2 regions of the Quadrisphaera oryzae genome follow, and region 2 is predicted to be linked to the other one. Evidence: predicted binding sites of a transcription regulator. Region 2 holds the regulator's gene; the other holds the start of a gene.
What was found. The regulator LexA, encoded in region 2, represses DNA repair genes until DNA is damaged. The targets are predictions, from matches to a motif close to TCGAACANNTGTTCGA.

Region 1: the regulator LexA is predicted to act here: its motif matches at 3,345-3,360, upstream of H7K62_RS06110 (HNH endonuclease signature motif containing protein).

What each region holds. Positions count from the first base shown of each region.
Region 1 is NZ_JACNME010000002.1:549,003-556,195, reverse strand. Features, by position in the region: gene H7K62_RS06120 (aromatic amino acid transaminase) at 1-253, shown strand, start outside; gene lepB (signal peptidase I) at 289-1,059, opposite strand; gene H7K62_RS06110 (HNH endonuclease signature motif containing protein) at 1,248-3,314, opposite strand; gene H7K62_RS06105 (NAD(P)/FAD-dependent oxidoreductase) at 3,589-5,028, shown strand; gene H7K62_RS06100 (cupin domain-containing protein) at 5,025-5,396, shown strand; partial or broken gene H7K62_RS06095 (GH25 family lysozyme) at 5,408-5,902, opposite strand; gene H7K62_RS23590 (phosphatase PAP2 family protein) at 6,507-7,193, shown strand, end outside.
Region 2 is NZ_JACNME010000005.1:40,481-47,673, reverse strand. Features, by position in the region: gene H7K62_RS11125 (ATP-dependent DNA helicase) at 1-708, shown strand, start outside; gene H7K62_RS11120 (OsmC family protein) at 718-1,137, shown strand; gene H7K62_RS11115 (NAD(P)/FAD-dependent oxidoreductase) at 1,159-2,340, shown strand; gene H7K62_RS11110 (Nramp family divalent metal transporter) at 2,401-3,891, shown strand; gene lexA (transcriptional repressor LexA) at 3,888-4,571, opposite strand; gene H7K62_RS11100 (purine-cytosine permease family protein) at 4,668-6,137, shown strand; gene H7K62_RS23840 (glycoside hydrolase family 2 protein) at 6,085-7,193, opposite strand, start outside.

The DNA of each region.
Region 1 (7,193 bases), on a different contig from region 2:
CCGGCTGACCCGGCTGCGCTCGGATCTGGTGGCCGGGCTGCGCTCCCGCGGCGCGTGCGGGGTGGCGGCGGCGGTGGACGTGCAGCGCGGGATGTTCCTGCAGCTGCCGCTGGCTGCGTCGCAGATGCACGTGCTGCGGGTCGAGCACGGCGTGCACGGCATGCCGGGTGGGCGCATCAACCTCGCAGGCGTGCCGGCGTCGGCCGTCGGTCGTCTCGCCGCCGCCATCACCGCCGCCTCCCACCACCCGTGATCATGGGCGTTGTGCGCACTCCGTCCGGGCCGGCTTCACGGTGTCGCACCGGGCGGAGCAGGCACCCCGGCGAAGGCTCCGCCGTGACGTGACAGCCACGCGAGGCGGTCGAGCGGCCAGGCGATGACCACCGCACGTCCCACGACGTCGTCGACCGGGACCATCCCGCCACCGGGACCGTCCTGGTGCCAGCGGGAGTCCGCCGAGTGCTGGCGGTTGTCGCCCTCGACCCACACGGACCCCGGCGGCACGGTGACGGAGAACGGGAACTGGCTGGGGATCGCGCCAGGCGCCAGGAAGTCCTCTGCCAGCGCTGCGCCGTTGACGGTGGTGCGGCCCCGCTGGTCGCAGCAGGCCACGGAGTCGCCAGGGAGCCCGATGACCCGCTTCACGAGGTGACCGGTCCCCTCGGGCACGAGCCCGACCCACGTCAGGACCTCCTGGGCAGCGCCCGCCACGGGCCCGCGAGAGGCCGTCTGCTCCGGTGGCAGCCACCCGCCCGGGTCCGCAAAGACCACGACGTCACCGCGCTGCAGGTCGACGACGCCGGGGGTGAGCTTGCTGACGAGGATGCGGTCGCCCCTGACGAGGGTCGCCTCCATGGACTCGGAGGGGATCGAGAAGGCCTGCAGGAGCAGCGTCTTCACCAGCAGCGACAGCACGAGGGCGGAGGTCACCACCACGAGCGCCTCGCGGACGGCCGCGAACAGCCGACGACCGGGCCCGTGCGCGCGGCGGTCTCGCCGAGTGGCGGGGGCCGGCGGGCCCGCTGGCTCTGCGGCTGCGTCCGGCGGCGAGCCGGCCATGGCACCTCCTGGTGGTGACCGTACGAGGAACGGCCCAGCCCTCGCAGGTTAGGCCGCAGCGACCCTCGGCGCGGGCCTTCGTCGATCTTCGGCGGCACTTGCGGCGGCTGCCGGCTCCGGGCAGACCGCCCACCCCTGCCTCACGGGAGGCAGGGGTGAGCGCGAGCTGGCGGGACGGGTCAGCGGGGTCAGCAGTCGCAGGTGCGGCGGGCTGAGGGGATGTCCGGGGGTGGCCCCTCATCGTGCTCGCCCTGCTCATCCGGCTCGGGCGGCTCGGGCGGCTCGGGCGGCTCACCCGGCGCGGGTGCCCCAGCTCCAGGTCGGGGTCCCTGGTGTGGTCCCTGGTGGCCGAAGGCGCCGGGGTCGGTGAGCAGCAGCAGCTGCTCGGTGCGCCGCGCAGTGGTGTGCTCCAACGCCCGGCGGGGGTTGAGCAGCCACCGCTGCAACGGGTCGACACTGACCGGCGGACGCACCTGCGGGGCACCGCCCACCATCCGCACCTGCCACACACCGAGGGTCACCAGCACGTGGTGACGCCCGCACAACAACACCCCCTGGTCCACATCGGTAGGACCCCCGTGCCCCCAGGCGTGGGTGTGGTGGGCCTCCCACCACCCCGGCGGGGAGGTGCACCCCGGGATCACACACCCGCCATCACGAGCCAGCATCGCCCGGCGCTGGGCCGGGGAGAACAACCGCACGCTGCGTCCCAGCGCCAGCACCGCAGCACTGCCGCCCTGACAGGACAGGGTCACCGTGTGCAGCAGCGCCGTGCACGCCAGGTGCTGCAGCGCGGTGGTGCCCAGTCCCCGCCGGGTGGTCTCACAGCTGGCTTGCCCGGCCCCGGGCACACCGGTGAGCTGGTCGGTGGTGGCGGTGACGATGAGGCGCGCCGCCTCCCCACCGCGGGCCTGGTCCCCGACCCGGCCCAAGCGGGCCAGCAGTCCCAGGGCGTCGGCGCGGCGCTGGGGCGCGGTGCGCTGATCACGCACCGCCACCCCCGCCCGGCCGCCGGCCGGTTGCCCGGCCGGCTGGGCATCGCCTCCGGTGGCGCCCTCACGGTCGCCGAACCCCGGCAGGGGCTGGCCGGTGGGCTGGTCGGCGGGCTGATCGGCCAGGGGGGCGTGCACGGTGGGGTCGGGCTGGGCGTAGTGGTCGATGGCGGCTTTGAGCTCAGCGCCGGTGAGCGCGTCCAGGCGGGCGCGCACGTCCACCACCCCGTCGGCGTGCACGGTGAGGTGCAGGTAGCGCTTGTCCACGGCGTCGGGGTCGAAGCCGCGCTCGGGCCGGTCGGGGTCGATCGTGCGGGCCACCACCTCGCAGGCGATGACGGCCTGGGGGTGGCTCAGCCCGGGCAGGGCGCTGGCCAGCAGCGCATCAGCCAGCGCCCCGTGGGCGCGGCGCAGCCGCGCGGGCAGGGCGGCCAGGGTGCGCCGGGCCAGGGCGGCGATGTCGGTGGAGACCTGCCCGGCGGCGTGGGCTGCTCCCAGGCGTCCCAGTCCCTCCCCGCAGTGGGTGTGCGCTGGGCTCATCGCGGCTGCAGCGGCCACCTCCGCGTCCAGGTCCACACCCAGCCCCACACCCTCATCCACGCCGTCGTCCACGCCGTCGTCCACGCCCTCGTCCACGCCCTCGTCCACACCCTCGTCCACACCCTCGTCCACGCCGTCGTCCACGCCGTCGTGGCTGGTGGTGGCCGCGCTGAGGTCGGCGCCGACCGGGATCGGCAGCGGAGCCGGGGGCGTGGTCAGTGCCGTGGCCAGGCCTGCTTCGGTGCTGGCGCGGCGGGGGTCGGCACCGGTGTGGGTCAGCAGCAGGTCCACCACCGAGGTGGCTCCCAGGGTCTGCAGGTCTGCGGGGGTGAAGGAGGCGGTCAGGCGCAGCAGCGCCGCCTCCAGCACGTCGCGGGCGCGGGCGCCTTGGCGCAGTGCCTCCACCCGCTGGTGGGGGCTGAGGGAGGCGAGGTAGCAGGCGGCGGCTGCGGCCTGGTCAGCTCCGGCGCGGGTGGTGGTCATGGCCTGGGCCAGCGGACCAGTCAGCGGACCGGCCAGCGGCAGCGGCACTTCACCGGCAGACGTGCCATCGTCGTCCTGGGGAGCGCAGGGGTCGGCGCCGAGGGCACCGGGGGCCAGCGGCTCAGCGACCCAGTCGGTGCTGCTCCCCTCGGTGCTGCTCACCTCAGGGCTGCTCGCCTCGGGGCTGGCGCCACCGGTGGAGTCGCCCTCGTGGGGCGTCTCGGCGGCCGTCCAGGTCATGTGGATCACGCTAGGGGTCGGCACCGACAGTCGAACGGGCGTGCAACGGGCCTGCACAGGGGCATGATCCGTGCAAGTCGAGGTTCACCCGCATGCCTGGTCCTCACGTGGCGTCGCAGGGTGGTCACTCCCATGGGGGCGATCCCCGCAGCCTGCGGATAGCGCATCTCCCAGCCCCGAAGGCTGCGGAAAGCCACCACCTCAAGCCCGCGAAGCGCTCGGATCCGCAGCGCAGGGGTGACGGCGACCCCCGTTCCTGTGCCACCATCCCCGCATGGTGGCGGCGACCCCGACGGTGTGGGAGCGCTCCGCGCCCGACCCGGCCCTCGTGAGCAAGGCCCTGGCGGGCAGCGAGCAGCGCGTCTTCTGGCTCGACGAGGCGCCCCCACCCCCCTCCGCCCAGCAGCTGACGGCTGGCACCACCGCGGACCTCGTGGTGGTCGGCGGCGGCTACCTGGGCCTGTGGACGGCGGTGCTGGCCAAGCGCCGGGACCCGGGCCGCAGCGTGGTGGTGCTCGAGGCGGAGACCGTGGGCTGGGCGGCGTCGGGCCGCAACGGCGGCTTCTGCGAGGCGAGCATCACCCACGGCGAGGAGAACGGCCGCAACCGCTGGCCGTCCGAGTACGACCAGCTGCACCGCCTGGGCCGGGAGAACCTCGACGCCTTCGCCCGCGACGTCGCCGAGCTCGGCCTGGACTGCCACTTCGAGCGCACCGGCAGCCTCGCCGTCGCCGTCGAGCCCCACCAGGTCCCATGGCTGTCGGAGGGCCTGTCCGAGGGGGCGGACCACGACGTCCTGGACGCCGCCGCCACCCGTGCCCACATCGACTCCCCGATCTTCCTGGCCGGGCGCTGGGACCGCGACGACGTGGCCCTGCTCCAGCCCGCCCGCCTCGCCCGGGAGCTGGCCCGCGCGGCCCGCGAGCTGGGCGTGCGCGTCTTCGAGCACTCCGCGGTGACCGCCCTGGAGAAGCCGGGTGCCAAGGGCGGTCCGCAGGTGGTGCGCACCGCACGGGCCTCCGTCACCGCTCGGCAGGTGGTGCTCGCCACGGGGGTCTTCCCCGCGCTGCTGCGCCGCGACCGCCTCATGACGGTGCCGGTCTACGACTACGTGCTGATGAGCGAGCCGTTGACGGCGGAGCAGAAGCGGGCGGTGGGGTGGGAGGACCGCCAGGGGCTGACGGACCTCGCCAACCAGTTCCACTACATCCGCCTGTCCGCGGACGACCGCGTGCTCTTCGGCGGGTACGACGCCATCCACCACGCGGGCGGGCACGTCAACAGCCGCTACGAGGACCGCCCCGCCAGCTACGAGCGCCTGGCCAGCCACTTCTTCACGATGTTCCCGCAGCTGGAGGACGTCCGCTTCAGCCACCGCTGGGCCGGGGCCATCGACACCTGCACGCGCTTCGCCGCGTACTACGGCACGGCCCGCAAGGGCGACCTCGCGTACGCCCGCGGGTTCACCGGTCTGGGGGTCGGGGCCACGCGCTTCGCCGCGGAGGTGCTGCTCGACCTGCTCGCCGGCGCCGAGACGGAGCGGACCCAGCTGGAGATGGTGCGCCGCAGGCCGCTGCCGTTCCCCCCGGAGCCAGCGACGGCGGTGGGAGTGGCCCTGACCAGGGCCTCCCTGGACAGCGCCGACCACCACCAGGGCCGCCGCAACCTCTTCCTCAAGGCCCTCGACGCCGCCGGCCTGGGCTTCGACTCGTGAGCGCCTCGCCGGGGCGTCCGACCCGGCTGCTGTGCGCGGACGCGCTCACCGCCGACCTGCCCGAGGCTCTGCCCGCCGGTGAGGAGGTGCTGGCCGGCTCGCCGACGGCGCGCTACCGGGAGCTCTCCGGTGGTCCCGCGAGCGGTGGCGTCGAGGTGGGCCTCTGGGAGATGACGCCCGGGGCGGCCCGCGACACCGAGTCCGAGGAGCTCTTCGTCGTCCTCAGCGGCCGCGCCACCGTGGCGTTCGACGACGACGACGAGGTGCTCGAGCTGGCCGCCGGGTCCGTGGTGCACCTGCGGGCAGGCGACCGCACCACCTGGACCGTGCGCGAGCCTCTGCGCAAGCTGTACCTGCAGCTGCCGTGACCCGCGCGGCGCTACGGGCGCGCGAGGTCGGCGAGCCGGACGACGTCCAGGTCCACGCGGCCGCTGACACCGTCGACCCGTCCCCACCACGCGTGCTGCCACACGGACCAGCGCACGTCGGGGCGTCCGGTGAAGCTCACCAGCCACCGCGGTCGCTCTGACGCCTCGAGCACCGGGTAGACGCGTTCCCAGTCCTCACCGACGTAGAGCACCACCGGCCGTCCCCACGCCCGCCCCACCGCCTCCAGGAAGGCACCGAGCTCGGCGTCGACCTGCGCGCCACCGGGGCGCGAGGAGCAGTTGCCGGCCAGCTCCAGGTCCACGGCCGGCGGCAGGGCACCAGCCTCCGGCGGCGCGGTCCGCAGGAAGTGCTCGGCCTGCTCACCGCCCGGACGGCACGGCGTGAAGAAGTGGTAGGCGCCGCGCTGCAGTCCGGCGCGCCCGGCCCCCGCCCAGTTCTCGGCGAACCGCTCGTCGGTGACGTCGCCGCCCTCGCTGGCCTTGACGTACGCGACGTCGTCGGCTCCGGCGCGTGCTCCACGCCGCGCAGGCTGCGGAACGGGCGGCCTCCGGACGGGGACCTCGACCCCACCGGGCGGGCGCGTCGATCATGGCTCGTGCGACGACGCCGGTTCCCTTGGCCTCCCGCGGAGGACCGCGGCCGGGACCGCGACCGGGACGGTGGTGTGACCCCGGGCGGGATCACCCCTCCGCCGGGGGTCCTGCCCGGGTGGGACTGGACGCCACCGGGCGGGCTGGAGCTCCGCGACGCCGACCTGCCGTGGTGGGTGCGGGTGTGGCGACGGCTGCCCCTCGTGGACAGGTGGGCGCACGTGTGGATGTGGCACCACGGCGGCTTCGCGTTCCCCGAGCCGCCAGGGCAGGGCGGAGACCCCGCGGGTGACCGCGAGCCGCGTCGGCCGCTGCACCCCGCACCGTCCCTGGCGCAGAGCCGGTCCCCGCGGAGCTCTGGCGCGCGACGGTCCTGACGGGGCAGCCCGACCCGGGAGCACGACCGGGTGCTCCCGGGGAGCGCGCGGCCGAGGCAGCGGACAGACTCGTCGCTCGCGCGCACCGCTGGTGGGCGCGCCCGGAGCAGGAGAGCCACCCGTGAGCACGACGACCCCCGGCAGCGGTGGCGCCCCGCCGCCCCGCCCGCCCTCACACGGTCCCCGCGCACGCCGGCCAGCGCCGACCGAGCAGCCGAACGAGCGGCCGACCGGGCAGCTCGAGGTGCTCGACGAGCTGCTGGACGACGGGCGCCAGGACGACTTCGTCGGTGGACGCGACCTCACGCACTGGCCCACCGCGGCGGGCCGCGCGCTGCACGCGGCGGCGGTCCGCGCCCGGCGCTGGCTCGCCCCCCGCGAGGTGTGGGCGCTGACCCTGGTCGTCGGCCTGGTGGTCACCGCCGCGTTCACGGCGGCAGCCGCCGGTGTCTACGACGCCGTGGTGGAGGGGGACGGCGTGACGGGGCTGGACCAGCCCGCGCTGCAGCTGGCCCTGCAGCACCGCTCGCCGGGCCTGGACACCGCCGTCACCTTCTACACCGACATCGGCGGCCCGGTCGGCATGCCGCTGCTGGCCGCCGCCACGGCCGCCGCGCTGGCGATCGCCTGGCGGCGCTGGACGCCGGTGACGCTGCTGGTCACCACGATGCTCGGGTCCCTGGCCCTGACGATGGCCGGCAAGGCCAGCGTGGGGCGGGCCCGCCCGCCGCTGGCCGACGCCGTGCCGCCCTACGAGCACAGCTTCAGCTTCCCCAGCGGGCACACGCTCAACGCCACCGCGTTCGCC
Region 2 (7,193 bases):
TGGACCGCGCTCGACGTCGGCAGCCCGTTCGACCACGCCCGGCAGGGCATCCTCTACGTGGCCAAGCACCTGCCGCAGCCCGGCCGGGAGGGCCCGGTGCCGGAGGTGCTGGAGGAGGTCGAGCAGCTCGTCGTCGCCGCCGGCGGCCGCGCGCTGGGGCTGTTCTCCTCCCGCCGCGCCGCCGAGGCCGCCGCCGAGGCCCTCGGGGACCGGCTCGCCCAGCACGGCATCTCCGTGCTCTGCCAGGGCGACGACACCGTCCCCAACCTCGTGCGGGAGTTCGCCGCGGACCCGCGCACCTGCCTGTTCGGCACCCTGACGCTGTGGCAGGGCGTGGACGTGCCCGGCCCGTCCTGCCAGCTGGTGGTCCTGGACCGGATCCCCTTCCCCCGCCCCGACGACCCGCTGTCCTCGGCTCGCGCGGAGGCCGCCGACCGCGCCGGCGGCAACGGCTTCATGGCGGTCTCGGCCACCCACGCGGCGCTGCTGCTGGCGCAGGGCGCCGGGCGGCTGCTGCGCAGCACCTCCGACCGCGGCGTGGTGGCCCTGCTCGACCCGCGGCTGGCCACCAAGCGGTACGGCTCGTTCCTGCGGGCGAGCCTGCCGCCGCTGTGGCCGACCACCGACAAGGAGGTCGTCCTCGGTGCGCTGCGCCGCCTCGACGCCGCAGCGAGTGATCAAGAGGCGGCTGCCAGCGCGTCTGCTTAGCGTCGCTGCATGACCACCCAGAGCGAGAAGAGCAGCCAGACCACCGTCCAGGACGCCACGGCCACCGCCGTCGCCGGCAGCGTGAAGACCTCCGACGGCGTCCTGGAGGCCGCCACGCAGCTGGCGGGTGAGGCAGCGGGAGACCGCACCACTCCCGAGCACCTCATGGCCGCGGCCACCGCCGCGTGCCTCCAGCAGTCGATCGGCATCGCCGCGTCCACGCAGGACGTCGACGCGAGCGACGCCCAGGTCACCGCGCACGTGACGCTGACCACCGCCGAGGAGGCCGGCTACACGAGCCACATCACGCTGGAGGTCAGCGGCCTCGCCGACGACGTCGCCGAGCGCGTGCTGGAGCAGGCCCAGCAGATCTGCCCGTTCACCAAGGCCCTCGCCGGGTCCGACCTCACCGTGCGGCTCGCCGCCTGACCCTGCTGGCAGACTCCCGGTGTGACGCAGCACGGTCTGGAGCAGCACTGGGACCTCGTCGTCGTCGGGGCGGGGCCGGCGGGCTCGGCGGCGGCCCTGGGGGCGCTGCACCAGCGGCCCGGTGCCCGGGTGCTGCTCCTGGACCGCGCGGACTTCCCGCGGGACAAGGTCTGCGGGGACGGCGTGGCCCCGCACGCCCTCGACGTCCTCGAGACCGTCGGCGTCACCGGCCTGCTCGACGACTGGCCGGTGGCGCCGCGGCTGCGGATCTCGGTGGTGGGGGCGCCTGGCGTGCCGGTGGTCGAGGAGGCCATGAGCCGACCGGCCCAGGTGGTGCCGCGCGCGGTGCTCGACGAGCGGATCCTGCGGGCCGCCACCGACCGGGGCGCCGTCCTGCGCCGGGCTCGCGTGCGCGACGTGCTGCAGGACGGCGCCGGGGTCGGCGTCGTCCTGTCCGACGGGGAGCTGGTCCGCGCCCGCGTCGTGGTGGGGGCCGACGGCGCCCACTCGGAGGTGCGGCGGGCCCTGGGCCCGGCGGCCGTGCCGCCGCAGAAGCGGGGGACGACGGCGATCGCGGTGCGCGCCTACGCGCCCGTGCTGCCCGAGCACGACGGCGTGCAGGTGCTCGCCTTCTCCACCGACACCGACCGGCCCAGCTACGCGTGGTCCTTCCCGGTCGGGGACGGGCGCGCGAACGTCGGGTTCGGGCAGCTGGTGGACTCGCGCTCGAGCGCGGGGCAGACGCCCACGCGCGCGCGGCTGCTGGAGCGACTCGAGGAGCTGCTGCCGGGGACCACGGCCGGCGCCGAGCAGGTGGCCGGGCACCCGCTGCCGCTCTCGACAGGTCGCAGCGGTGTGTGGTCGGTGGGCAGGGTGCTGCTCGCGGGCGACGCGGCCAGCCTCGTCAACCCCGTGACGGGGGAGGGCATCTACTACGCGGTCCTGTCCGGCGTGCTCGCCGGGCGCGCGGCGCTCGGAGGTGGCCGCTACGACCGCATGCTGGGCGAGGCGCTGGTCGGGCACCTGCGGCACACGGACCTCGCGGCCCGGCTGGTCCGCAGCGACCGGCTGCTGCACGCGGCGCTGCGCGCCTCGGCCCGGGACACCGGCGTCTTCGACGACGTCGCCGACATCGGCCTGGCCCGCGGACGCCTCACGCGCCGCGTGGTGACGGGGATGGGCCGGGCCCTGCTCGCCGGCTGATCCTCGAGCGAACCGCCACCTGGAGTGGCGGTCCGCTGTGACCTGCGCCACGTTGGGGTGATGTCGACCCGCGACGACGCGGCCGGTCAGCGACCGACGAGCGCCACCCCCTCCGCCAGCACGTCAGTCCTGGACCCCTTCCGCGGGTCGACGCTCGCGGTGCCGCAGGTGCGGGCGCTGCCGAAGCCGCCGAGCCGGTGGCTGCCGCTCATCGGGCCGGGCATCATCGCCGCCGGCGTGGGGCTGAGCAGCGGCGAGTTCGTGCTGTTCCCCTTCATCGCCTCGCAGGTGGGGCTGGTGTTCGTGTGGGCCGCGGTGGTGGGGGTGGTCACGCAGTACTTCGTGACCATGGAGATCGAGCGGTACGCCCTGGCCACCGGCGAGACGGCGGTGACGGGCTTCAGCAGGTTCTGGCCGCACTGGGGCCTGGTCTTCGCCGTCCTCACCTACGGCGCCAACCTGTGGCCGGGGTGGGCCACGAGCTCGGCGACGCTCATCAGCTTCCTCACCGGCGGGACACCGCGGTTCATCGCCATCGGCCTGCTGGTGGCCATCGGGCTCATCCTCACCCTCGCCCCGGTCGTCTACGTGGCGCTGGAGAAGATCCAGATGGTCAAGGTGGCCGCCGTGCTGCTGCTGCTCGTGGTGGGCGCCGTCGCGGCCATCTCGGCGACGGCGTGGCGCGACGTGCCGACCATCGTCACGCAGGCCGGCTTCCCCGCGGCCGAGCTGGGGTTCGCCACCCTCTTCGGCGCCATGATCTTCGCCGGCGCCGGCGGCGGGCAGAACCTCGTGCAGTCCAACTGGATCCGCGACAAGGGCTTCGGCATGGGGCACTACGTGCCGCGGCTGCAGAGCCCCGTCACCGGTGAGCCGGAGGCGGTGCCCAGCACCGGCTACGTCTTCCGCGTCGAGGGCCCCGAGGGGGAGGAGAACCTGCGGCGCTGGCGCGGGTGGTGGCGCTTCGCCAACGTCGAGCAGCTGAGCACCTTCGTCGCCATCACCGTGGTGTCGATCTTCTTCACCTCGCTGCTGGCCTACTCCACGGTCTTCGGCCTCGAGGACCTGCCGAGCGACATCCAGTTCGTCCGGGTGGAGGGCGAGCAGCTGGCGCAGGCCGTCGGCAGCTGGTTCGGCGTCTTCTTCTGGGTCATCGGGGCGTTCTCGCTGTTCGGCGCCGCGCTCGGCATCACCGACTACACCAGCCGCATGGCCGCGGACGTGCTCAAGACCAGCTACCTCAGGGGCGCCGACGAGAGCCGCCTCTACTTCTGGCTCACCTGGGGCCTCGTGGCGATCGGCATCGTGGTGCTGCTGGTCGGCTTCGACCAGCCGATCGCGCTCGTCGTCGTCTCCGCCACCGTCGGCGGTCTCATGATGACCATCTACTCGGCGCTGCTCATCGCCACCAACCGCCGGCTGCTGCCCGCGCCGCTGCGCGTCAGAGGTGTGCGGCTGGCGCTGCTGGTGGCCGCCATCCTCATCTACGGCACGGCGACCGTGCTGACCATGGCCCAGCAGCTGCCGAAGCTGCTCGGCTACTTCGGCTAGAGCGAGCGCAGCACCGTGACGACGCGGCCCAGGACGGTCGCGTCGGTCCCGTCGATGGGGGAGTACGCGTCGTTGCGGGGGAGCAGCTGCACCCGGCCGCCGCGGCGCTGCAGCACCTTGACCGTGGCCTCGCCGTCGATCATGGCGGCGACCACCTCGCCGTTCTCGGCGACGGGCTGGCGGCGCACCACCACGTAGTCGCCGTCGCAGATGGCGGCGTCCACCATGGAGTCACCGACCACCCGCAGCGTGAAGAGCTCGCCCTCGCCGACCAGCTGGCGGGGGAGGGCGAAGACGTCCTCCACCTCCTGCTCGGCCAGCAGCGGCGCACCCGCCGCGATGCGGCCGACCAGCGGCACGAAGGCGGTGTCCTCGCTCTCCGGCACCACGGGGACGGCGGGGCCGCCCTCCTCGCGGCCCGCTCCGCGGCCGGCGTCGACCACCTCGATGGCGCGCGGGCGGTTGGGGTCGCGGCGCAGGTAGCCCTTGCGCTCGAGCGTCACCAGCTGGTGCGCGACGCTGCTGGGGCTGTGCAGCCCGACGACCTTGCCGATCTCCCGCATGCTCGGCGGGTAGCCGCGGCTCGAGACCGACTCGCGGATGGTGTCGAGGACGGCCCGCTGCCGGCTGGTGAGGTCGTCAGCTCGGCTGGAGGTCCCCTTCGGGGCTGTCGTCGCCACGAACGCAGCGTAGTGGATCGAGCACGCGATCTCAAACAGGCGTTCGACCCGCGTCGGGGTCTCGGCCAGGGGGCGCGCAGACCGTACTGTTCCGTCGTGTCCGTCGTGCCGCAGCAGGAGACGCCCTCGCTCTCGAGGGTCGAGGTCAACGGCCTCAACGTCATCGACGAGTCCGAGCGCCGCGGGAAGCCGTCCAGCCTGTTCTGGCCGTGGTTCGCCGCCAACGTCTCCGTCTTCGGCATCGCCAACGGCGCGTTCGTGCTCGGCTTCGGGGTCAGCTGGTGGCAGGCGCTGCTCGCGGGTGTGGTCGGGATCGTGGCGTCGTTCCTCCTGTGCGGGCTCGTCGCCCTCGGCGGCACCCGCGCGTCCGCGCCGACCATGGTGGTCTCGCGCGCGGCGTACGGCGTCCGCGGCAACAAGGTCCCCTCGGCCATCAGCTGGCTGCTCACCGTCGGGTGGGAGACGGTCCTCGTCTCGCTGGCGGCGCTGGCCACCGCCACCGTGTTCACGACGCTGGGCTGGGGCGGCGGAGCGGTCACCAAGGCGGTCGCCCTCGTCGTCGTCGTCGCCCTGGTGGTGGGCGCCGGGGTGCTGGGCTTCGAGGCGATCATGAAGCTGCAGGCCGTCATCACCTGGGTGACCGGCGTGCTGACCGCGGTCTTCCTCGCGCTGCGGGTGCCCGACCTCGACTGGGGCGCGATCACCTCGGCGCCGAACGGCTCCTGGCAGGCGCTGCTCGGCGCGGCCGTGTTCAGCATGACCCTGTTCGGGCTCGGGTGGGTCAACGCCGCCGGCGACTACTCCCGCTACCTGCCCCGGCACTCCTCCCGCCCCGGCGTGGTGTGGTGGACGACGTTCGGCGGCGCCGCCGCGCCGCTGGTGCTGCTGGGCTTCGGGGTGCTGCTCGCGGCCTCCTCGCCGGCGTTCGCGGAGGGCGCCGGCACCGACCCCATCGGCGCCCTGGCCACCGGCCTGCCCACCTGGTTCCTCGTGCCGTTCGCCGTGGTGGCGGTGCTGTCCCTGGTGGGCGGCGCGGTGCTGGACATCTACTCCTCCGGCCTGGCGCTGCTGTCCCTGGGGCTGCCCGCCCCGCGCTGGGCGGCCGCCCTGGTGGACGGCGCGCTCATGGTTGCCGGCGCGGTGTACGTGGTCTTCGTCTCCGCCGACTTCCTCACCCCGTTCCAGGGGTTCCTCATCACCCTCGGGGTGCCGATCGCCGCGTGGGCGGGGGCGGCCGTCGCGGACCTGGTCCGCCGCTCCGGCGCCTACGACGACGCCGCCCTCTTCGACCCCGCGGGCCAGTACGGCTCGGTGCGCTGGGGGGCCGTGGCGCTGCTGGTGGCGTCGTCCGTCCTCGGCTGGGGGCTGGTGGTGAACACCAGCGCCACGTGGCTCGCCTGGCAGGGCTACCTGCTGGGGCCGGTCGGCCTGGGCGGGAAGGACGGCCCGTGGGCCTACGCCAACCTCGGGGTGCTCGCCGCCCTGGCCGTCGGCTTCGTGGGGCAGCTGCTCCTCACGCCGTCGGCGAAGAAGACCCTGCGGACGGGGGCGCTGGCTCGCCGGTGACCAGCGCGCGCAGCTGCGCCAGCGGCAGCTTGGGCGTGCGGTCCTCCGTGACCAGGCCGTTGGCCTCCTGCAGCGTGTCGGCCAGCTGCGTGTAGCACCACCCGACCAGGCCGCCCGCCTCCACGCACGCGTTCGCCGCGCCCAGCAGGTCGCCCAGGCGGCGGGCGTAGTCGCCGGCGTCGGAGGCGGTCGAGTACCCCCACGTCGCGCCCTCGGGCGCCGCTGCGCCATCGACGGCGGGCGTGAAGCGCACCCCGCCGAACTCGCTGAGCACCAGGGGCCGCTCCTCGGCCGCGACGTCGCCGCGCCCGCCGGCCACCCGCAGGCGCCGGCCGTTGGCGCTCACCCGGGCCGAGGACGACGACGGCGAGGGCACGCCCACCAGCGCCGCGGCGGCCTCCGGCGAGCCGTAGCGGCGCACGAGCACCTCCCCGGAGTCGGTGTAGTCGTGCACGGTCCAGAGGTCGGAGTCGGTGTGCTCCCACCCGTCGTTGCTGATGACGGGCCGGGTCGGGTCCAGCGCGCGGGTGAGGTTCGCCAGCGCCGTCGCGTATGCGCGCTCCCCGGCGGAGACCGCGATGTCCTGCACGCCCCAGCTCTCGTTGAGCGGCACCCACGCCACCACGCTCGGGTGGCTCGCGTCGCGGCGGACCACCTCCAGCCACTCCGCCGTCAGCAGGGAGACGGCGCGCGAGGTGTGGGCGTAGGCGCCGGCCGTCTCGGCCCAGACGGTGATGCCGAGCCGGTCGCACCAGTGCAGGAAGCGCGGGTCCTCCACCTTCTGGTGGATCCGCACCGAGTCGAACCCCAGGTCGGCCAGCAGCTGGGCCTCGGTGCGCAGCCGCGCGGCGCTGGCGGCCAGGTGGGTGTCGGGCCACCAGCCCTGGTCGAGCACGCTCCGCAGCGTGCGCGGGGTGCCGTTGAGCAGCAGCTGCCCGGCGCCCACCTGCACCGAGCGCATCCCGAGGTAGCTGGCGACGGCGTCCAGCTCGGCGCCAGCACCGGCCGGTGAGGCGGGCCCCCGGGTCAGCAGCCGCACCTGCGCGTCGACGAGGT